DNA from 3 places in the Arthrobacter sp. UYEF3 genome. Region 1 is predicted to be linked to each of the others. Evidence: riboswitches for the same ligand, from Rfam matches in the RefSeq annotation. Region 1 holds a riboswitch; each other region holds the start of a gene.
What was found. Region 1 has a riboswitch for cyclic di-AMP ahead of ABIB14_RS01920 (M23 family metallopeptidase). Riboswitches for the same ligand answer to the same signal wherever they lie in the genome.
Positions count from the first base shown of each region.

Region 2: linked by a shared signal. The riboswitch ahead of ABIB14_RS12970 (aggregation-promoting factor C-terminal-like domain-containing protein) and the one ahead of ABIB14_RS01920 (M23 family metallopeptidase) in region 1 are both predicted to bind cyclic di-AMP.
Region 3: linked by a shared signal. The riboswitch ahead of ABIB14_RS16020 (hypothetical protein) and the one ahead of ABIB14_RS01920 (M23 family metallopeptidase) in region 1 are both predicted to bind cyclic di-AMP.

Region 1 is NZ_JBEPNK010000002.1:96,648-104,252, reverse strand. Features, by position in the region: gene ABIB14_RS01945 (molybdopterin-binding protein) at 1-1,454, opposite strand, end outside; gene ABIB14_RS01940 (DUF6457 domain-containing protein) at 1,451-1,738, opposite strand; gene mobA (molybdenum cofactor guanylyltransferase) at 1,735-2,379, opposite strand; gene ABIB14_RS01930 (HNH endonuclease) at 2,456-2,956, opposite strand; gene ABIB14_RS01925 (NlpC/P60 family protein) at 3,197-3,985, opposite strand; cyclic di-AMP (ydaO/yuaA leader) riboswitch at 4,251-4,420, opposite strand; gene ABIB14_RS01920 (M23 family metallopeptidase) at 4,557-5,375, opposite strand; cyclic di-AMP (ydaO/yuaA leader) riboswitch at 5,380-5,591, opposite strand; gene ABIB14_RS01915 (iron-dependent transcriptional repressor DtxR) at 5,741-6,436, opposite strand; gene serC (phosphoserine transaminase) at 6,754-7,605, shown strand, end outside.
Region 2 is NZ_JBEPNK010000018.1:10,613-18,217, reverse strand. Features, by position in the region: gene ABIB14_RS12980 (ArnT family glycosyltransferase) at 1-1,788, shown strand, start outside; gene ABIB14_RS12975 (mannosyltransferase YkcB-related protein) at 1,788-2,003, shown strand; cyclic di-AMP (ydaO/yuaA leader) riboswitch at 2,245-2,414, shown strand; gene ABIB14_RS12970 (aggregation-promoting factor C-terminal-like domain-containing protein) at 2,413-3,213, shown strand; gene ABIB14_RS12965 (glyoxalase superfamily protein) at 3,318-3,695, opposite strand; gene upp (uracil phosphoribosyltransferase) at 3,745-4,380, opposite strand; gene ABIB14_RS12955 (phosphatase PAP2 family protein) at 4,326-5,282, opposite strand; gene ABIB14_RS12950 (nucleoside deaminase) at 5,365-5,868, shown strand; gene ABIB14_RS12945 (DNA glycosylase AlkZ-like family protein) at 5,945-7,039, opposite strand; gene ABIB14_RS12940 (glycosyltransferase) at 7,244-7,605, opposite strand, start outside.
Region 3 is NZ_JBEPNK010000028.1:566-8,170, forward strand. Features, by position in the region: partial or broken gene ABIB14_RS15990 (TetR/AcrR family transcriptional regulator) at 1-58, shown strand, start outside; gene ABIB14_RS15995 (maleylpyruvate isomerase family mycothiol-dependent enzyme) at 77-871, shown strand; gene ABIB14_RS16000 (hypothetical protein) at 925-1,362, shown strand; gene ABIB14_RS16005 (cation:proton antiporter) at 1,359-2,516, shown strand; gene ABIB14_RS16010 (hypothetical protein) at 2,576-2,797, opposite strand; gene ABIB14_RS16015 (dihydrofolate reductase family protein) at 2,834-3,418, shown strand; gene ABIB14_RS16020 (hypothetical protein) at 3,471-4,241, opposite strand; cyclic di-AMP (ydaO/yuaA leader) riboswitch at 4,246-4,431, opposite strand; gene ABIB14_RS16025 (hypothetical protein) at 4,608-4,862, shown strand; gene ABIB14_RS16030 (DNA alkylation repair protein) at 4,859-5,389, opposite strand; gene ABIB14_RS16035 (anti-sigma factor) at 5,445-6,284, opposite strand; gene ABIB14_RS16040 (RNA polymerase sigma factor) at 6,271-6,840, opposite strand; gene ABIB14_RS16045 (DUF4397 domain-containing protein) at 7,002-7,605, opposite strand, start outside.

The DNA of each region.
Region 1 (7,605 bases):
TTGGTGGCGGGCTTTGCGGTCGCTTTGGCGGCGGCCGGCACCGGGAGGGCGGCGCCCCACGGAAGCGCGAACGCCGGTACCGGCTCCCCCAGCTGCACGCCGTGCGGGGGGACTACCAGGACGCCGTCGGCCGCGGCCAGTCCTCGCATCATGCCGGGAGCGGTGTGCTGCGCCGGTGATGCCATGCCGTAGAGCATGCGGAACGGCATCAGTCTGGTCCGGCCAGGGTCGGGATCGATCATGGTGCCGCAAGGGACCTCGGTCACCGGCGGTGGCGCTGCGTGGCCAAGGGCGGCCAGCAGCGGGGCGCCGATCGTGGACAGCGCCATCATGGCGGCGAGCGGATTTCCCGGCAATCCGATAATGAAGCGCCCGTCCGGCAGCTCTGCCAGCACGGCGGGGTGGCCCGGACGCATGGCGATCCCATCAATCAGCAGCCGGCCGCCCAGTTCCTTCACCGTGCGCCGGAGATGGTCGGTGCCCGAGCGCCCGGTACCGCCGGTGGTGATGACGACGTCGGCCGGCAGTTGCCCGGCATCGACCAGTTCCCCGCCGTTCGCCGGGCCGGTCGCCGGGTCTGTGTCCGGGCCTCCCCCTAGGCCGGGGGCGTCGGTGTCCTCAAGGGCAGCGAGCCATTCCGCGTCGCTGTCGCCGATCTTGACCGCACCGGCGCTGATCCCGCCGAGCATTTCGACCACGGCGGACAGCTGCGGTCCGAAGGTGTCCCGTACCTTGCCCGGTCCGGGGACCCCGCTGCTGATGACTTCGGAACCGGTGAGCACGAGGCGGACCACTGGCTTGCCGAGCACCGGCAGGGCGTCATGCCCGGCAAGGGCTGCCAGGGCCAGATGCGCCGGGTTGAGCACGGTGCCGGCTCTGATCAGCACCTGCCCCGCCGGTGCCTCCTCTGCAGCCTGGCGGATGTGTTCGCCGCTTCGCGGTTCGCCGGGCCTGGCGCCCCCGCCCAGTTTCAGGACCGGCAACCCATCCTCGTCCGGGGCGATGATGCCGCTCTCACTGCGGAGCACGGCCTTCGCTCCCGCCGGGAGCAGACCTCCGGTGACGATCGGGCTGGCCTGGTGCGGAGCCAGCCGCTGACCGGGATCGGCCAGAATCCACGGACCACTGCCGTTGACGGCCCAGCCATCCATCGCGGAGGAAGCGTAGTGCGGCATGTCATGAAGGGCCTTTACGTCCGCCGCCAGGTTGCGTCCCAGCGCGTGGCGGAGCTGCACGGGCGCGGGCGGGATGGGAGAAGCGCAGCCATAGGCCAGCTGCCACGCTTCATGCCAGCTGTGGACAAGGTGCCGGTGCGGGGCCGCCGCGGGGTCACCGTCGCCGGCATCGGTTTCGGCATCGGTTTCGGCGCTGGAGCCGGCCTCCGGGGCGGCGGCGCCCGGCTCGGAATCGCTCTGGTCCGCGGCGGTCCTGTCGTGGTGGGGCCCGGGCGTCATGCCCCTGGAGCCTCGGCGGCGGCGTATTCCTTGGCCAGCTTCCGGGCCACTTCCATGGCTGCCTGCATTGATACGCTGTCGGTCGCCTGGCCGGAGCCGGAGGCAAGGCCGGCCGCGAAGCCGGCGATGAAAGTGGTCAGCGGCGCGGCAGGGCGGACGATCGAGTGGGCGGCCACGCCGGCCAGTCCCAGCACTTCGTCGATGTCGATCTGAACGTCCTCCAACTCGAGGGCCTGGAGCAGCGCGCGGCACCAGTCGTCGAGCGTTTCGTCCTGGCTTTTCACCGTTTGCCTCCAATGTCGAATTCGTCGCCGCGGACCGGGCCGGGGACGGATACTCCTAAGGCGGAGGCGTCGTCCCAGGTGTCCACGTCGTCAGTGGAACCGGGCGGAACCGGAACCGTGCACAGCTCAAGACTAGCAAGGAGAGCGAAGACGGAGCCTCCCTCCAGGGCGTTATGCCGGGCCGCGTCGGCGACGGCGTGTCGTAGCGCGGCCGTGCCATAAAGCCCCACGAGCGGCTGCTTGCGTCCGTCCGCCGAAACCGCCACGGCACCGTCGCGGCCGTCCGCGCCGGTGGCCATGGCGTCGAGCAAGGCGCCCACGGCGGCGACTACCCGCGGCATGTCGCAGGCGAGCACGAGGGTCAATGGCGTCGGGGCCGCGGCCGTGTCGACAGCCAGGGCGGACAGTCCGGCGGCGATCGCGGCGGCGGGACCTGAGAATGGGGGATCCTCCCGGCAGCCCAGCACTCCCGGCGGGAGTCCGCCGCGATCCGGCCCCACCACGACAGTCCTGCGGGCGCCGCGGGCCGCCTGCAGTGACCGCTCAAGCAGGGTGGCGCCGTCGACCGTCAACTGGGACTTGGGCACGCCGCCAAGCCGGGAGGACCGGCCCCCGGCGAGGATAACGGCGTCGTATTCCACTCGCCCAGCCTAGCCGCAGCTGCTGTGACAGGTCCTCCGGGGCCGGGCTCAGTGCGCCGGGCTCAGTGCGCCGGGCTCAGTGCGCCGATTCGGGCAGAAGGAACGGGTCCCAGGCCGGGGTGGGCTTCTCCAGTTCCTTAATCTGCCAGATGGTGCCCTTCGGCGGCCCCGGAACGAAGCCTAGCTTCCAGCCCATTTCGGCGGGCGTGTGGTCACCCTTGGCGTTGTTGCAGCGCAGGCAGGCAGCGACGAGGTTCTCCCACGTGTCCGCACCGCCCCGGGATTTGGGCTGGACATGGTCGATGGTGTGGGCCGCCTTGGCGCAGTAGGCGCAGCGATGATTATCCCGGCGCAGAACTCCCCTGCGGCTGACCGCCGTCAGGGTGTTGTAGCGGGGCCTGATGTACCGGTTCAGCAGGATAACCGTCGGGCGGCCGAGGATGTCCTGTGGACCCACCACGGGGTCGTCCCCTTCGGCCACCACGCTGGCCTTTCCAGTCAGCACAAGCACCAGCGCCCGGCGGAAGGTGACTACCGCCAGCGGCTCATATCCAGCATTCAGAACGAGAGTGCGCATCCGCATACCTCTTCACGGCCGCACCCGCCAGGGGCACGAGGGCCGGCTGCCCTCTGCATGGTCGGGCTAAGGATCGACACCACAAGAGTAAACACCGAAGGCCCGGATTGCCGAATTTTTTCCTCGGCGGGATTTCCGTGCGCCGCCGGACGGCGGGGGCCACAACGCAAAGGACCCCTGCCGGGGGCAGGGGTCCTTCAGAATGCTTACGGCCGGAGTCGGGCTGCGTTTTAGCCGGTGTTAGCCGCCGACGCGGATGAAGACCGGACCGGAACCGACGTTGACGCTGTACAGCGCGGTGGTCCCACCGTTCCAGCCGCCGTGGACGGCCATGCCGTTGCCGACATAGACAGCGATGTGGGCCATGCCCATGCCGCCGTTCTGGTAGTAGGCGATGTCGCCCGGCTGCGCCTCGGCGGCGCTTACCGTACGGCCCAGGGAAAGGTATCCTGCCGGCCAGCCGTGGTAGTTGATGCCCACCGCAGCCAGCGCGTTCGTGACAAGCATGGTGCAGTCCTGGGAAACGCCCATCTGCGCGTAGGCAGCCGCAGCAATCGAAGCACCCATGCCGCTGACAGCAGCCGGAGCCTTGGCTGCCGGGGAGGCGGTTGCCGGAGTGCCGGTGGCCGCGGCGCCGCGGGCCGCGGTGCCGTTGGAAGCGGCGGTATCAGTGGAAGCGACAGCTTCCTGAACCTTGACGACGGGCTTGGGCGCCTCGACGACCGGAGCCGGGGCCGTGGTGACGGACGTCTTGTCGTAGGAGATCGCGATGCTGGAGGCCGCGGAGATCGTGGCCGGTGCGGTGGACTGTACTTCCATGGCGGAAGCGGAGGTCGATTCGCGCTGAACGTTGGTCTCGGCAGCGTTGGCTGCGATACCGCTGGTCAGGACCAGGCCGGAGGCTGCAGCGATAACCGCGGCCTGACGACCCATGCCACCGGCGTTCTCGCCGACGGCCTTGGCAATAACAGCCAGCGAGTTGGTCTGGGTGACCTCCGCGCGGTGGCGTGCAGTTGCACGAGTAGTCATTCAGTTCTCTCTTTCGTGAGCCTTGTGTCCGCGCTGTTGTACAGGCGGCACTGAGTACGCTCCGGCATCTTGGGGGTACGCCGGATCGCCCCGAAACGGGTTTCTTTAGCGAAGGGTGTACTGCGAAGACGCGCCAAAAGCGGGAACTGCGGTGTGCGATCCGGTCCGGGCGCCGGCAAGGGCAACACGGAGCATGGAGTGCAGCGGGCTCAATTGAGCCGCGCCAGCGCGAAAACGCGCAGCATTGTGGCGTGAAGACATGAAAGTAGCCTCTCCCAATGCCTACGAGGTGAGCTGTCGGATTCGGATGGGAGTCACCCGGCCGCGCTGCTTCCTGGGAAGCTTTGCGACTTAACCCCAAGGCCTTCTTGCGAAGACCAAAATTGGTTCCCCCGCCCCTGCCAGACGATGTAATGCGAACGGACCTTGAGCGGTGGCAGAGCTAGGCAATCCACTCAAGAGCGCCAACTTCGGAGAAGTTGGCGTGCTTCCTACGGTACAGCAGTCGGGACTCAATGTCACATTCAGATCACGGCGAGTCACAGAAATGCGAGTCGTCCATCGGCTCGGCTTAGAGCCAGCCCAGCGGGTCAACAACTTCTCCGTTGACCATTACCTCGAAGTGGAGGTGGCAGCCGGTGGAGGCGCCGGTGGTCCCGCTCATCGCCACCACATCGCCACGGGAGACCTGCTGGCCCACCCGCACGCTGGAGGACGACAAATGGTTGTACGTGGTCTCCAGGCCGTTGCCATGGTCGATCACGACGCGGTTTCCGCCGCCGTAAGGGTGCCAGCCGGTGAAAGTAACGGTGCCGCTGGCTGCGGCGTGCACGGCGGTGCCGCACTGGGCGGCGTAGTCCTGACCGCGGTGAAATTCCCCGACGGCCCCGGTGATGGGACTGACCCGGTAGCCGAACGGTGAGGCGGTGACCATGGAATCCAACGGCGCTCCGAGGCTGCCGGCGGAGGCTGCCCGGGTGATGGTGCCGGCCGACTGGGCGCCCAGCAACTGCTTGAGCTTGCCGTCCGGGTCGACCTTGGTACCCACGGCGGTGCGGCTGAAGTCGATCTGCGCGGCCGCGGCCTTCACTTCAGGCTGCATACCGGCAGAAACCGAGCCGGCGCGGGCGGCGTCGGCGGCCACTACGGGGCCGGTGGCCGGAACGGCGACGGTGAGGACCAGTCCGGTGGAGGCCAGTGCGATGCCGGCCTTCTGTCCAACGCCGCTGACGGTGGCGAAGTCTGCTATCTGCCGGAGCGGACTCCGGCGTCCGCGGCGTTCGTCCCGGCGCGCGTCGCGCGGGCGCTCGGCGTAGTGGACGTCGGCCGGGCGCGGCTCGGGAGCGGGACCGGTCGCACGACGGCGGCCCCTGACGGTCTGGATGGTCAAGTACGGTTCCTCTCTGGAGAGCCTGCGAAGTTAGCTGTCGGATTCGGGTCAGAGAGATCAAAGACCCGGTCCGCCGGAGCAGGCATCCAGGCACAAAGGAGTCGAAGGGACCCCTCGTGGAGTTTGCTTGCCGCTAGCGGACTTCACCCCAAGGCTGTTGGATCAACAGCCGGAAGTGGTTCCCCCGCCTCTGCCAGAAAGTGACTCGTGTACTGATCCGCTGGCAGAGCTCGGCTTCGGATCCGGTAACGCTTTAGTATCGGTGCTAGTGCTCAACTATAGGGGATCAAGCCGCGCGGTAATAAATCCGTGATCTCACTTGTGGACAACTTCCGGGCTTCCCCCGGGAGAATTACCGTGCCAGGTTACCCGAGCGTAACGAACACGTGGGCCGCAACCTCGGGCGGCAGCTCCAGGGCGCCCTCGAAGTCCGGCACCCGCACCGAGATGTACTCCCCCACGCGTTCCAGCGACACCTTGGCGCCGGGACGGATTCCACCCTCATCCAGCTGAACCAGCAGCTCCGGCTCCACCTGGATGGGCTCGGCCAGCCGGCTCACGGTGACCCGGGAATCGGCGCCGTAGCCGGCCATGGCGTCGAGCAGGTTAACCACACCGTCCGTGGTTTCCGCCGCCGGGAGGCCGCCGAGTTCGGCGAGGCCGGGGATCGGGTTTCCGTAGGGTGACACGGTCGGGTGGTTGAGCAGATCGAAAATGCGCCGTTCGACGCGCTCGCTCATCACGTGTTCCCAGCGGCACGCTTCCTCATGGACATAGGCCCAGTCAAGCCCGATGACGTCGGCGAGCAGCCGCTCGGCCAGGCGGTGCTTGCGCATGACACCGACGGCGCGCTTCCGGCCCGTTACGGTCAGTTCGAGATGCCGGTCCCCGGAAACCACCACAAGGCCGTCCCGTTCCATGCGGCCGATGGTCTGGGAAACGGTGGGGCCGGAGTGCCGTAGCCGTTCGGCAATCCGGGCGCGGAGGGCGACGATGTTCTCTTCTTCCAGTTCCAGGATGGTCCGAAGATACATCTCGGTGGTGTCGATCAGATCCGTCATTCAGCTCAGCTCCTCGAGCGCCGTCCTTGCGTCATTCCCACCGTACAGCGCGCAGGATGCGCCCGGGCGAGATCCGCCATACGTCACCGGACAGCCTAGCCTATTTTGAATTACTCCGGATAATTCGGGTCGCCGCCCGGTCGCACGCCGCTAACCGGGTCCCGGGGCCGAACGTTTGACGTCTCAGTGACCGGACTATGACGGACGTATTTCCTGCCCGGCCGGGCCCGTCGGGCAGAATAAATCAGGGCCGAAACGAGACCTGCCCAGGATCCGTCCGAGCCCCGCCACGCACCCAGCCGAAAATTGGAGCCACTGTGAGCGACACCAGCATCACCATCCCCGCGAACCTCCTGCCCAAGGACGGACGGTTTGGCGCCGGCCCGTCAAAGGTCCGTCCGGAGCAGATGGAGGCACTGTCGGCGGCGTCGGCAACGCTGCTGGGTACCTCGCACCGCCAGGCGCCGGTGAAGAACCTTGTGGGGTCGGTCCGGACCGGGCTGAGCGACTTCTTCCGCGCCCCAGAAGGCTACGAGGTTGTCCTCGGCGTCGGCGGTTCCACGGCGTTCTGGGACATCGCCAGCTTCGGACTCGTAGAGAACAAGGCGCAGCACCTGTCCTTCGGCGAGTTCGGCTCGAAATTCGCCGCGGCCACCAATAAGGCGCCGTTCCTGGCCGAATCCTCAATCATCAAGTCCGAGCCCGGTACCCGCCCAGGGTCGCGGGCCGAAGCCGGCATTGACGCCTATGCCTGGCCGCAGAACGAAACGTCCACCGGTGTCGCCGCCCCGGTCAAGCGCGTGGCCGGGGCGGACGAGGGCTCCCTCGTGCTGGTCGACGCCACCTCCGCGGCCGGCGGTCTGGATGTGGATGTGGCGGAGGCCGATGTCTACTACTTCGCGCCGCAGAAGAACTTCGCTTCCGACGGCGGACTGTGGCTTGGCCTGTTTTCGCCGGCAGCCCTGGAGCGTGCCGCCCGGATCAAGGCCAGCGGGCGTTGGATCCCGGACTTCCTGGACCTCCAGACCGCGATCGATAACTCGCGGCTGAACCAGACGTACAACACGCCGGCGCTGGCCACCCTGGTGACCCTGGATGCGCAGGTGCAGTGGCTCAACAGCAACGGCGGCCTTGACTTCGCCGCCGCGCGGACCGCCGATTCGGCCGGA
Region 2 (7,605 bases), on a different contig from region 1:
GCCGACGCGGAGTCACCAGTCGCCGGCAGCCGTCGCGTCGACGCCCGTCGCAGCGGCACCCGGAACCTGCGGCCACGACTGGAACTGGCGGCCCTGCTGCTGGCCACGGCCGGACTGTACCTGTGGAACCTCGGCGCCTCCGGCTGGGCCAACGCTTTCTACTCCGCCGCGGCACAGGCCGGCTCGCAGGATTGGGCGGCCTGGTTCTTCGGCTCCTCCGATGCCGCGAACGCCATCACCGTGGACAAGCCGCCGGCGTCGTTGTGGGTGATGGGGCTGTCTGTACGTCTCTTCGGCCTGAGCTCCTGGAGCGTCCTGGTCCCCCAGGCACTCATGGGGGTCGGCACCGCTTGGCTGGTCTATCTGGCGGTCCGCCGGGCCGCCGCCCCCGCAACGGCCGATGCACGACTGGCCCACCGCGCCGGGCTGCTCGCCGGAGCTGTCATGGCACTGACCCCGGTGGCCGTGCTGATGTTCCGGTTCAACAACCCGGACGCCCTGCTGGTGCTACTGATGACCGCGGCCGCCTACGCCGTGCTGCGCTCCATCCAGGACGCCCGCCTGCGCTGGCTCCTGTTCGGCGGGGCGCTCCTGGGCTTTGGCTTCCTTACCAAGCAGCTGCAGGTCCTGCTGGTTGTCCCCGGTTTCGCCCTGGCCTACCTGGTGGCGGCACCGGTGGGGCTGGGCAGACGCCTCCTGCACCTCCTCGCCACGGGCGCGGCCATGGCCGTCGCGGCCGGCTGGTGGCTGGCCGCCGTCGAACTCATCCCGGCAGCGGACCGACCGTACATCGGCGGCTCGCAAAACAACTCCATCCTGGAACTGACTCTCGGCTACAACGGCCTGGGCCGGCTCAACGGCGACGAAACCGGGAGCGTGGGCGGCGGCAATGCCTGGGGTACCCCTGGACCGTTCCGGCTCTTCAACAGCGACTTCGGCGGCCAGATCGCCTGGCTGCTGCCCGCGGTGCTGCTGCTCGGGGCGGGACTGCTCTGGCTCGGAAGGCGGGCCCCGCGGACCGACGCCGTGCGGGCCTCGGTCATCATCTGGGGCTCCTGGGTGGCGGTCACCGGCCTGACGTTCAGCCTCATGGCCGGGATCATCCACCCGTACTACATGGCGGCGCTGGCGCCCGGCATCGCGGGGCTCGCGGGGCTGGGCGGGGTGCTGCTCTGGCAGCGCCGGGACCAGCGCGCGGCGGCTACGGTGCTCGCCGCGGCCCTCCTGGCGGCCGGGGCGATGGCCGCCGAACTCCTTGGCCGCACGCCGGCATACGTTCCATGGCTGCGTTGGGTGATCCTGCTGGCCTCGCTCGCCGCCGCCGGCGCGGTGCTGGCCTCCGCGGTGCCGGGCTTCAAGGCGGCAGGGCTCAGGCCGGGCGGCCCGGCGGCCTATGGGCTGGTGGCGCGCACGACGGCGGTGCTCGCTGTCGCCGCCGCCCTGGCCGGACCCGCTGTCCTACTCGTTGTCGACCGCCTCGACCGCTCACAGCGGCTCGATCGTGAGCGCCGGTCCGGCAGTGGCCGCCCGGGGCGGGGCCGGGTTCCCGGCGGTCCTTGGCGGCGTCGGCGCGTTTGGCGGCACCCCGGGAGTGAACCTCAACGGCGCGTCCACCGGTGCCGGGCGGAGGCGCGGCGGGCGGAATGGGTGGCCTGCTCGGGGCCAGCACACCGTCCGCTACCCTCGCGACGGCGTTGCAAGCAGGCGCCGGCAACTTCACCTAGGCCGCCGCCGTCGTCGGATCCAACAACGCCGCCGGCTACCAGCTGGCCACCGGGCTGCCCGTGATGGCCGTGGGCGGGTTCAACGGCACCGACCCTGCCCCAACGCTCAAGCAATTCCAGCAGTACGTGGCCGATTGGAAAATCCACTACTTCATTGCGGGCCGCATGATGCAGGGCCAAAGCGGTTCCGACGACGCCGCGCGGATCGCCTCCTGGGTGGCAGCCAACTTCGACGCCCAGACCATCGGCGGGACCAGCGTGTACCTGCTGGCAGGGTAGGCGGGCGCGGGGTATGCGGGGACCGCGCACCCGCCGATTCGACGGTTCCGTGCAGACTCGACGTTCGGCAACGTGCACCGGGCGGGGTCCCGTCGAACTGGCCGCCCAGGCCTCGCCATAGGACAAGCCGCCACGCCGCTTCCAGGAGACGTCGTTACCGAAATGTGACTTCTGGCTCGAAGTCAGGTACCGTTTTAGGGTGCGCCAGTCGATCTGGCCGCACATCCGGACTTACGCCACACTCTGCCGCTTCCCGGATTCCGATGGACCAGGCAGAGACGGGGGACCCAGAGTTCCCGGGCATCCTGCATCCATGCACCCTTAGGGTCGAGCCGCCACGACGCGATTCCGTGCGGCCGGATTTCACATCCGAACCCGACAGCTACTCCGTAGGCGTTGAGAGGCGAATATGACTGACTTTAAGGCACAATCACGCCCAGAAGGCACTGAACAGACGTTCGAAGCCGATGCCGCGCGCCACCGCGCCGAGCCGGCACCGCGCCCGGCCGGGCCCCGGCCCGCTGGCAAAGGCAAACGTGCCCGGCCCGCCGTCGGCGTACCGTCCAAAGGCAAGCGCGCCCTCGTCGTGGCCACCGCCCTCGCGGTGCTGCTCGGAGTCGGAGCCGCGGGTCAGGCCTCCGGCACCGCGCCCCACCCGGCCGAAGCCTCCAAGGCGGCTTCGATGCAGCTTCTGGACCTCGAACGGCTCGGCAGCAACATCCCTGCATCCCCCTCCGCAGTCAGCGTGGAGGCACAGGCCTCCGAGAACAAGCCCGCCGAAGCTCCCGCCCCGGCAGCACCGCCGGCCCCTGCCCCGGCTCCTATCGCTCCGCCGGCCCCGGCCCCTGTCGCTGCCCCGGCCCCCGCGGCTCCGCCGGCACCGGTGCAGCCGGTCGCCGTCGACGATCCCGCCGGCGCACAGGCGTATGCCGCCGCGCAGCTGCCGGCCCACGGCTGGGCGGCAAGTGAGATGCAGTGCCTGCTGAAGCTATGGACCAGGGAATCCGACTGGAGGACCACCGCCACAAACGCCAGCAGCGGCGCCTACGGCGTGGTCCAATCCCTGCCGGCCGAAAAGATGGCCAGCGCGGGACCGGATTACCTGACCAACTACCGGACCCAGATCAACTGGGGCCTGCAGTACGTTCAGGAGCGCTACGGCTCACCGTGCGGCGCCCTGAACTTCCACTATGCGAATAACTGGTACTGAGCCGCACTGCCGGAAGCCTATAAACCGATGGCGAGGCCCTGGATCCACCGGATCCGGGGCCTCGCGTGTGCCCGCCCGGGGCGACGCCCCCGGGGAGCGGGCGGTCAGCCGTTCGGGCGGCTGGGGATGTACTGCACAGCCCATTTGTTGCCGTCGGGGTCGGCGAAGTAGACGAACTGCCCCCAGTCCTGGACGTCGACGTCGCTGACGTCCACGCCGTTGTCCTTGAGCTGCCGGTGGGCGGCCTGGATGTCGCTGACCACGAGTTGCAGGCTGGGGGCGGTGCCGGGCGGGGCATCGGTGAGGCCCTCGCCAATAGCAATCGAGCAACCGGAGCCCGGCGGCGTCAGCTGGACAAACCTCATGCTGTCCGAGGGGCGCTCGTCGTAGTCGGCGTTGAAGCCCACCTTGTTTACGTAAAAATCTTTGGCTCGGTCCACATCGGACACGGGGACCAACACGAGTTCAAGTTTCCAGTCCATGGGCTCAGGCTAGACCCCGGCGCAGTCCACGGGAACCCCACGCTGTTGCTTAGACGGCGATGCCGTACAGCCTGTCGCCGGCGTCGCCCAGGCCGGGGACAATGTAGGACTTCTCGTTGAGCTTCTCGTCGATCGAGGCCAGCACTATAGTCACGTTGGCGTCCGAGAGCTCCTCTTCCAGCTTAGCCAGACCCTCCGGTGCGGCCAGCAGGCAGATGCAGGTAACGTCCGAGGCGCCGCGCTTGAAGAGGAACTTGATCGCCTCTCGCAGCGTGCCGCCGGTGGCGAGCATCGGGTCCAGGACGAAGATCTGCCGGTCGGTCAGATTCTCCGGCAGACGCTCGGCGTAGGTGATGATGTCCAGGGTCTCCTCATCGCGGGCCATGCCAAGGAAGCCCACCTCGGCGGTGGGGACAAGCTTGGTCATGCCTTCCAGCATGCCGAGTCCCGCCCGCAGGATGGGGACCACCAACGGGGTGGGCTTGGTAAACGCCGTGCCGATGGTGGTGCTGACCGGCGTCTCGATGGTCACCGGTTCGGTGCGGACGTCCCGGGTTGCCTCATAGGCCAGGAGCGTGACGAGCTCCTCCGTGAGTTGGCGGAAGACCGGGGACGGGGTGTTTTTGTCCCTCAGAACGGTGAGCTTATGGGCGACCAGCGGGTGGTCCACAACAAGAGTGCGCATGGGTAAAAACTATCACCCGGATGCCGGCGGCCCCCGGCCTGGCCGCCGTTACCGGCGTCGGCTGCCCCGCTCTGGCCGGCGGTCCCTGGGGGGCCGGCACGGCCGGTCGCTGCGGCGCCCTCGCGGCGGTCCAAGGAAGCCCCGCCCAGTGGGTGCACCTCGTAGTCAAACGTCGGCGCCGGACCGGCATGCTGCCGGTGCCGCAGCACATGGAAGAGCCTGTGGGCCAGGATCACGATCCCCACCCAGCCCAGTCCCAGCACCCAGCCGATAATGACATCGGTCATCCAGTGGTGGCCCAGAAAGACCCGGCTCATGCCCATCGCAAAGATGAAGATCACACCGGCCGTGATCAGGCCCACCCGGGCCAGGGTGCGGTTGACCTGCAGGCAGGCGAGATACACCACCAGCCCGATCACCACAGTGGTGTTCAGGGTGTGACCACTGGGGAACGACGGCGAGTTCTCGTAGGGCGGCACCGCATCGGCGTGGTCCGGCCGGGTCCGCCCGATCAGTTTCTTGCCCAGGGCGGTGGCGGTGACCGAGACGGCGGCGGCGCCTCCGATCAACAGCAGCGGCCGCCAGGTCCGCGAGACCCAGATCAGCCACGCAGTCAGGACGCTCGCGAGGATGGGCATGCCGATTCCGCCGCCAATGTTCGTGAAGCCGGTGACGAACGAGTCCAGGCCGGGACTGCGCAGCTGTTCCATGAACGCCAGCATGGGCTTGTCCAGGTTCGCCAGGCCGGCGGAGTCCACGACGTTGTCATAGACCTCGGCGCTCAGCAACGCCATCACTACAACCACGACGCCGCCGATCAGCATCGTGATCCACAAGGCTGCGTATGGCACGACCCATTTTCCCCAGCGCCGCGTCAGCCAACTCTCAGTCCTGGTGGTCATTGCCGTCTCCCGACTTCCTGGTGCGCCTCGCCAAGGTGCACAGTGTGCTTAGGATTCATAGCGTCGAAACTATCATTGACCCATGACAACCCCCGAGCCCCGCCATGTCGAATGGATGGGCCTGGCCCTCGGCGAAGCACGCCGGGCCCTGGCCACGGCGGATGTGCCGATCGGCGCCGTCGTGATCGGGCCGGACGGCTCGGTGGTCGGTACAGGGCGCAATGAGCGCGAGGCGCTCGGGGACCCGACGGCGCACGCCGAGATGGTGGCGATCCGGGAAGCTGCCGCCCGGCTGCGCGCGCGCCACGCGCTGGAGGGCCAGGACGACGACGGTTGGCGGCTGGCGGACTGCACCCTGGTGGTCACGCTGGAGCCCTGCGCAATGTGCGCCGGGGCCGTGGTGCTGGCCCGGATTCCCCGGATAGTTTTTGGCGCCTGGGATGAGAAGGCCGGGGCCGCCGGCTCCGTGTTCGACATTCTCCGCGAACGCCGGCTCAACCATTGGGTGGAAGTGTACGCCGGGGTCCGGGAGCCCGAATGTGCGGCGCTGCTTCGGGATTTCTTCGCCGGCCACCGCGGCGCCTGAGGCTGTAATTCGTCCGGCCGCCGGTCCGTTACCGTTCGGCCGTCGCCGTCGTGGACGGCGTCCGGCCGCCGGTCCGTTACCGTTCGGCCGTCGCCGTCATGGACGCCCGCAGCGCATCGATCCGCTTCTGCCGTGATGCCGGCGAGTCCAGGCTATAGGCCCGGAAGTCGCCCAGGTCTTCCCTGATCCAGGTCTCCAGCTCGGCGATCCGGCGGGCCACGGCGGGAGTGGACTCCCCGAAGAGCCATGCGGCGATCCGCTCCCGGTCAGTGTCGTATTGCCACAGCCCGATGATCCGGCCACGGTCAAGGATGGGGTGGTCCGGCAGGTCCGCCTGCAGCGCGAGCGACCCCAGCGCCGCCTTGCCCTGGTCCTCCCCTGCGAGCAGTTCCGAGGCGTTCCGGCGCAGCAGCACCAGCGAATCGCTCCCGGCGAGCAACTGGATTTGCTCCTCGGCGGGTTCCTCGAAGGCGGCGAGGAGGTCGACGTCGTCGGGCAGCATCCAGAGCGGGCCGCTCCCGGCGACGCCCGTCGCGGTGGGGACCTCCACGGCGCCGGCCGCGGCGAGCGCGGTCTTACTCTGCACGACCGTGAAGCCTGTGAACCACTGCGACTGCTTGAAGGTGGCCCCGCCGGTCCAGCCGAGGTAGCGCCGGACCAGCTCGGCGCGGATCTCCTCGTCGGTGAGCTCGCTCGGGCGGAGACCCCACGGCGCATAGGCGTAGCGCTGCTGGTCGAGCCGGCCGCCGGCGGGGACGCGGCGGATCCGTCCGTCGGCCTGAAGGATGCCGAGCGCGGTGGGCAACGTGGTGGTGGCGCCCTTCTTCTTGCCCTCCTCGCCGAGGTTGCGCACCGAATCGCCTAGTTCGTCCTTGAGCTGCCGCGGGTCCAGCGGCACCCCGGCTTCGGTGAGGGTGTGCAGTACCTGCTCCTCGAGCAGCGCGATTTCGCCGCGGTCCACCCCGAGCCGGCCCACCACCTTGAACGTGGCCTCGGCCGGATCCCGTCCCAGGCGCAGCGCCCAGGCGAAGTCGTCCCGGCCCAACACATAGGTGCAGCCGCGCGCCGTCGGCAGTTCCAGGACCCGGTGGGCCAGGACGTCGGCGTCCACCTGCGAGCGCCGGATGCCGGCGCGGGCGAAGAGCGTGAGGTAGGGGTTGGCGCCGCCCACGGACCGCGCCCAACCGGCCCGGGGCAAAGACCTGCTCCGCGGTGCAGCCAGCCAAGGAGCCGTCCAGTCCCTGCCGGTGCCAGGACCAGGCGCGGAGCCGGTCGGGCGTGAGGCTCTCGGCGGGCGGCAGCTGCACGGTTACGGGCTGGGTCGTCATGGGGTCATTCTCCACCAGCTTCCCCGGCGTGGGTATTGATCCTGGCGTTACGTTTGCCGCGGCGGTCCCCCGGAGCCGCCGGTTTCGAGGATCGCCAGCACTGACCGCGCGGTGGCGTCCCAGCCGGGGAGGCGCTCCCGCGCCGCCCGGGCGGCGGACCGCCATTGGGCGCGCAGTTCCGGTTCGTTAAGCCAGCGGCGCAGCACGGCTGCGAGCGGCGCCGGGTCTTCGGCGAGCACGACGGCGACGCCCGGTAGTGGTGACGTTCCGGCTTCGGCGGCCGGGGCGCCCGCGGGCTGGTTGGACGCAGCGGCCGCAGGCTGGTTGGACGCAGCGGCCGCAGGCTGGTTGGACGCAGCGGCCGGAGCGCCCGCGGCGAGGGCCTCAACGGCTCCCGTACCCTGCCGCA
Region 3 (7,605 bases), on a different contig from region 1:
CTGGCGGCGCCTGCTGGACCGGGCCGTCACAATGTACGCCGACAATGTGGGCCTTTGACCCCCGGAATGAGTCATCATGAGCACCATTACGAGTGCGGGAAGTACCGAACAGTCTCCGTGGCGCCCCGCTCTGCCGAGGGCCCAAGCCATGCGGCTGGCGGCTGAGGAATACCGGCGCGTCGCTCGGGTAGTCGAAGTTTTTGGTCCCGAACAATGGCGACGGCCCACCGATTGCCCGGCATGGAACGTCCGGGAGTTGGTGGCGCACATCGTCGGGATGGCCGCTTTGCCGTCCTCGCCTTTCGAAAGCGCCAGGCAGCTCAAGAAGGCCGGTGTGGCCGCATCGTCGTCGGGTGGCGCCTTCATTGATGCCCTGACCGCGCTGCAGGTCCGGGAACGGATGGGCAGCACCACGGACGAGCTCGTCCGGGAACTGCAGAAGATCGGACCTAAAGCGGTCCGCGGCCGCCTCCTTATTCCCGGCGTCCTGCGGCACCGGGTGATGAATCCTGCCCAGTACGTAAGCGGCCGTGAGGAATGGTGGAGCCTGGGGTTCCTGATCGACACCGTCCTCACCAGGGATCCGTGGATGCACCGGATCGATTTGGGCCGCGCGACGGGACAGACCCTCCCACCCGATGCCGGGCACGACGGCGTGATCGTCGCGGATGTGGTCAGGGAATGGGCCACGCGGCACGGCCAACCGTACCGGCTCCGGCTCACCGGAGATGCCGGTGGCAGCTTTTCCTCAGGCGTCCCGGCCCGGGACGACGCCGTGCCGACTCTTGAGCTGGACGCGCTGGAATTCTGCCGCATTCTGTCCGGGCGGAAAGACGGCGTGGGCCTGCTGTCCGTGCAGGTGGCGTTCTAAGGGTAATGACCGGGCCAGGAGCGGAGGACGACGGCCAGGACTAGTCTCATTCCATGGCGAAAGAATCCAGGAAAAACAGTCCGGCGGCATCCGTCATTTGGCTTTCGGAACCCCAGGAACACGATTACCCGGCCGCGGAACGTTATCTTGCCCTGCTTACCGACGATGTCAGCGCCGCTGCCACCGTGCAGGCTCTGCGCAGCCTCCCGGTCACCCACCAGCTGGCGAAGGACATCCTGCGCGCGTCGGGGTTGCCGCTGCTGACAAAGGAGAACCCCCACGTCGCCTCGGATCTTGCCAAGATAGCGGCCGGCAAGAAGCTCTCGCCGGTGCTGATGGTCCGCGGCGACCTCCGCTCCGGCATCGCGGCCCAGATCGCCGACGGCTACCACCGGGTCTGCGCTTCCTATCTCACCGACGAGAACACTCCCATTCCTGTGAAGCTGGCGCCCGTGGCAGCCCGCGGAACCGCCGGGGCGGGCGCAGGGTGACATTCCTGTCCCTGGCGCTGATCGCCGTCGTCGCCCTGGCCGGTCCCCTGCTCGCACTGCCGGTCCGCTGGCGCCTGCCGGTGGTCCTGGGCGAATTGCTGGCAGGCATCGTGATCGGGCGGACGGGGTTCGCTCTGGTCGATCCGGCGGATCCCAGTTTCAGCCTGCTGGCGAACATCGGTTTTGCGCTGATGATGTTTGTGGCCGGAAGCCGCGTGCCGGTGAGGGATCCCCAGATCCGCTCTGCTCTCGGCAAAGGCTTCAGCCGGGCCGTGATCGCTGCCATCGCGGCTGTGGTCATCGGCACCGGCATGGGCCTGGCGTTTGGCACCGGACACGGTCCGCTCTACGTGGTGCTGCTGGCCTCCTCATCGGCCGCGCTGGTCCTCCCGATTGTCGATTCCCTGCGCCTGGGCGGGCCGCAGGTGGTGGCCATGACCGCCCAGGTGGCGTTGGCTGACATCGCCTGCATTGTCGCGCTGCCGCTGGCGGTGGACCCCCCGAACGCCGGCCGCGCAGCCCTCGGAGCGCTCGCTGTGGGGGCATGCGCCGTGGCGCTCTTCTTCGCGCTGCGCTCGCTGGAGCGCAGCGGTACCCGCCGGCGCATGCACCGGCTCTCGGAGGACCGCAAGTTTGCCTTGGAGCTGCGCATTCAGCTGGTTCTGCTCTTCGCGCTGGCCGGGGTCGCCAGCTTCGGCCACGTCTCGGTAATGCTGGCCGGGTTCTCGCTCGGCCTGGCGGTGGCAGCCGTCGGCGAACCGCGGCGGCTGGCACGGCAGCTCTTCGGCGTCAGCGACGGCTTCCTGGGCCCGATTTTTTTCGTGTGGCTGGGTGCCTCCTTGAACCTCCGTGACCTCGCCGGGCATCCGGACATGATCTTCCTGGGCTTATCTTTGGGGCTCGGGACGGTGCTGCTCCACGCCGGGTTAAGGGCCTTTGGGGTCCCCCTGCCGCTGGGCGTCATCTCGGCTGCCCAGCTGGGCGTCCCCGTGGCAGCAGCCAGCATTGGCAACCAACTCCATGTGCTGCAACCTGGGGAAGATGCCGCGCTGCTCCTGGGCGCTTTGGTCACCATCGCCGCTAGCGCCGCTGCAGGCTCGAGGGCCGCCAAGTCGTTCGCCGTGCCGGTAGCGGCCAAAGGCGCCAAGCACTGAGTTCGGAAATCAGTGCGGGGCGCCCACCATGCAGCGTCGTGGTGAGGAAGTCACTCAGCTCAAGAAGCACCGGCCCGAAACTCGCGGGCGCGCTGCTGCTGCTCATCGGCCTGACGGGCCTGCTGCAGCAACTCCTCGAGCCGGATGGCGGCAGCCGCGGCAAGGGCCGTACGGTTGGCACTAGCCGGCATGATGTTGCCGAATTTGGCTCCAACCGATGCTGCCAGCATCAGCGGACAACAGACCGGCAGCATCTTGCTGATTGCGGGGCCCAGTGCCATTTTTCCGCGCCGGCAGCCGGCGCGTAGGCTCAGGCCATGCGGAAGATCATCCTGGCACTGCAGGTATCACTCGACGGGTTCGTGGAGGGTCACAACCGGGACATTGGTTGGCACATGGTGGACGAGGAACTCCACAGCCATTTCAACGAAAGATCCCGCAGCATGGACGCGTTTCTGGAGGGCCGCGTCACCTATGAGCTGATGGACGCCTTCTGGCCGACGGCGGACCACGACCCGTCCAGCACGCCGTCCATGGTCGAGTTCGCCGGAATTTGGCGGGAGATGCCCAAGGTTGTCTATTCCAGGACCCTCGAGGGTGCCGGCGCGAATTCCACAGTGGTGCGCGACGTCGTCGTCGATGACGTCCTGGCATTGAAGGCCCAATCCGGTGGTGACCTGGCCCTTGGCGGGGCCGACCTGGCCGACTCCTTCCGCCGGCTCGGGCTCATCGACGAGTATTGGATCTACGTTCATCCGGTGCTGATTGGCCGCGGGACACCCTTGTTCAAACCCGCGGACAGCACCACCCCGCTCACGCTCGTCGAGACCCGGACGTTTGGCAACGGGGTTGTGTTGCTGCGGTACTCCAGCCCGACAAAGGCCACTGGCCGGCTGTCTTAACGACAGCCGGCCAGTGGCCAGTGAAGAGGGGTTCTTCAGCCCTGATTACGCTTTAGGCGCGGACGAACGTCACGCCGCCGGTGGCGGTCAGCCAGGACAGCGGGTGCACGATGGTCTGGTTGGTTCCGTTCATGCCGCCGCTGATTACCTGGCCGTTGCCGGCATAGATGCCGACGTGGCCGGCCTGGACGATCATGTCGCCGGGCTGCGGGGTTGCCACTACGGTCCCGTGGCCCAGGAACTGCTGGGGACCGAGGTCGCCCACCGGGTGACCGGCCGCGCCGAGGGCCTTCTCCACCATGGCGGTGCAGTCCTGGATGATGCCGATCTGGGCGTAGGCGGACGCGAGCATGGCGGCATTGACGCCACCGGCCGCCGCCGCGGGGGCCGGTGCCTTCGCCGGGGCCGCCTGTACGGTGATCTTGGGAGCGGTGATCCTGGGTGCGGCCGGAGCCTGCACCGCGACCGGCGCAACGGCGACGGTCGCGGCAACGGCGACTGCCGGGACTGCGGCTGGCTGCTCGGTTACGGGAGCCGGCGACGTTGCGACGGCAGAACGGTCGAAGCTGACCTGCACGGCGGAATCGGCCGTGACCGGCGTCGAGACTTTGCTGGTGACGTCAACGTTCGATGCGGGGCCTGCGTCGAGCTGTACCGGTGCAGCGGCGGCGTTGGCCGCCATGCCGCTGGTGAGGACGAGTCCGGAGGCTGCAAGGATTACTGCGGCCTGGCGGCCGATGGTGCCTGACTTCACGGAAAATGCTGAGGACCGACCGGCGGTGGCGTCGGAGCGATGGCGCGCAGCAGTAGTGCTTGAGAACATGTATGTAGCCTCTCCCAATGCCTGCGAGGTGAGCTGTCGGATTCGGATGGGAGGCACCCGGCCGCGGGCCCGTCAGAACGGGCGCTGTGCGGCTTCACCCCAAGACCTGTCAAAATTGCAGGTCGAATGTGGTTTCCCCGTCCCTGCCAGAAGGTTGCATTCGGATCCCGGGCCGCGGCAGAGTTAGGCAATCGGCTCGGGAGCGCCCGTATCGGATACAACAGGCACCCAACAACGGTAACGGAGTTGGGCGGCAATGTCACATTCAGGTAACGCAGGCGTGTCGTTGCGGGGAATATCCCTAGTTCGCCGATATGCGGCACGCATAGGATAAAGGCATTAAGCGCACACCGAGTGGAGGTCCTCATGAACAGCCCCTGTGTCGCAATCTGCCAGTTGACCGATCAGCCGCAGGGGGACTTTGACGTCAATACCGAGCTGCTGGTTCTCGAGGAGAGGGAAATCCATGTGGCCACCTGGGACGCCGAACCGCGCGACGGCGGCTTCGATATCCACGTCCTTAACGACCGGGTGGATTCGCTCGGTTTTATGGTGGTGACCGGCTGGCAGTTCCTGGACGGCAGGGCGTACGCCGTGGTGGAACGCCGTCCCGCCATCTAACCCGGCCGGGAGCGCTTTGGGGACGCCAGGCCACTGGCAGCATCAATCGCCTCGCGCACCAGTGCAGCCGAACGCCGAAGCCGCGGGTCCGGATCCTTCCGCCACCGCTCCAGGACCGCCTCGGAACGGCTCCTGCGGGCGCCGTCGAGGCCAGCGATGAGCGGTCCGACGACGTCGACCGCCAGTGGATCCGCCAGCTCGCGGAACCCTGAGCCGCGCACGAAGCCCTCGATCCGGGTCAGGTCCGAGTTGTCCAGCATGGCCACACAGGACTGCAGGAGCACGACGGCGGCGAGGCGCCGTTCGAAGACGGGGACCGCCCACAATTCCGAGCTGAGCGCGGTCAGTTCGTCGCGGCCCAGGATCCGGTAGCGGCGGAGCGCGTCCCGGACCGTGCCGCGGACCGCGCCGACCGAAGCGCCGTAGCACTTCAGTTCCGGACCAAAACGGGCCTGCGCTTCCTCGGCCCGCTGCCATGAGCTTTCATTCTGCAGCGCCCCGTCAATGAAGTCGCCGGCATCGCTCATGGGTCCATTTTGTCGTGTCTGCGCCGCCGTCGCCTCACGGCGGGGCTCGTCCCGGTCAACCCGCCACCGTGAACTTCCCCCGCGCGATGCTCTCCGCGGAGTGGGCCGGATCCCCATCGTAGGGCTCGTTGGAAACGTCGAGCACCGGATAGTCGGCCAGGTTGAGGCCGCCAGGGATGACAAAGGCACCCGGTCCCTGGCCCAGGACCCCCAGGCTGACCATCTTGGACAGATCCGCGGATGCCATCCAGACCTCGCGGAAACCCGTGAGCTTCTCCTCGGGAAGGCTGATAATCAACTGCCGGGTTCCGTCCGGGAGCCTCTCCACGAGCGCAGTGCCGCTGGCGGAGTGCCCCGCCAGCGGACCCAGTGCTGCTTCAGCGACGACTGCCGCCGTGGGCGGTGGTGTCGGGGCTGACACCGGCGGCTCGGCGGAGCCAAGAAAGGTCAATGCCGTCCACGCGCCGGCGGCGCCCAGCGCGACCCCCGCCGCCAAGCCCAGGACCCACGACCGTCCGCGCGGGCTGTGCCGCGGCCTGCGCCTGCCAGGCTGCCGGGTATCGGGTGTGAGCGGCCTCGGTTCAGCGTGGAGCCCCCCGCGGGCCGTGCCCTCGTAGGGGCGCCCGGCGATGACCGCGGGCGGGCGCAGCAGCGGATCCCCGGCCAGGGCCGGGGACAGCCCCAGTGCCTGATGGATAGCGGCCCAGTTATGGCTGCCCGGCGCCTCCAGCTGCACGTGTTCCGGATTGATCGTCGCTGCAAACACGGTATTTTGCAGCGCGTTGAGCATCGCCCGGCACTCATTGCAGCTGTCCAGGTGGACCGACTCCGCCTCGCTGGCGGGCCGTTCACCCAGCGCCAGCAGATCGAGGAGATCATCGTCAGGATGATCCATGTTCCACCTCCAACCGGGACCGCAGCCGGGCAAGGCTACGACGGATATGGCTCTTGACCGTGCCAAGCGGAAGGTTGAGCCGGGACGAGATCTGGTCGTGGGTCAGATCCTCGTAGAACGCCAGCCGCATGATGGCTGTCTGGGGGTTGCCCAGCCGCTCGAGTTCGTCGTCCAGTGTCAGGCGGTCCGCCAGCGTGTCGGCGGTCGGCCTGCCCGGGCTGGCTGCGGGATCGTTGACCAACTGCAGGGCGGCCCCTTCAACGTCCCGTCGACGGGAGCGGGCAGACAAGGCGTCGGTAATGGCATTCCGGGTGATTCCGATCAGCCAGGCGGGCAACCGTGCGGCGTCCGGGCGGTAACTGGTTCGCGACTTCCAAGCGCGGATGAAGACCTCCTGAGTAACGTCGTCGGCGGCACTATGCTCGCGCAACGCCCTCAAGGCCAGCGTATGGACAAGAGGCGCGAGCATTCGGTAGGCATCAGCGAGCGCTCGCTCCTCCCCCGCGGCGAAGGCCTGGTCAATGTCAACGTTCCATTCACGATCGGCAGTCTCCATCGGTGCTCCTTAGAGCGGGAAATGAGACCCGTGGAACGTCATTATTCCCCGGCGCCGGCAGCACTGCAATGGCGGAGAGGTCGGGGGGCGGCTGGCGGGGCCGCAATCGTCGCGGCCCCGCCACCCGTCGGGCGCCCACTCAGCAGCAGCACCCGGGCCGCTCAGTCGTCATGCCGTGACAGCTTCACCACCTGCACGGCAATGCCGAGATTGTGGTCGGCCAGGCTGCCCCAAGCGTAAACTATCGTGTTAGTCCCCTCGCTGATTTTTACATCCGCCGGTCCGATCAGCGCCTCGGTGCTGCCGGCCGCCGTCACGGAGGCGGAGATGGTACCGGCGTCGAGCGTTAGCTTCTCCTGGCCGGGGTTTTCAAGGCCCTCGATCACTGGGGTTCCGCCGGCGAGGACGTCGACGGCGGGTGCCGCGGCGACGTGCCGCACCGTCAGCCTGCCTTCGCCGTCACCGACCGCGGACGTGTCGTTCTTGAAGAGTGTGGCCGTGGGCTCACCGTCAGCCGTCAGGTGCGCCACGGCTGTATAGTCCCGGCCTGCTTTCAGATCCACTTCCACGGGCCCGATCACAGGATTGTCGGCGCTGGTGGCGTCCGCCCCGGTGATGGCAATCTCGTGGTCTCCCGCAGGGACGTCCAGCGGACCTGCCAAGGTTCCCGGCTTGAAATGATCCAGCGTCAGCTTTCCATCGACCCAGACGTCCACGGTGAGTCCGGGCACGCCGTGTAACACGGAGAGTTTTGCTGTGTCGTGC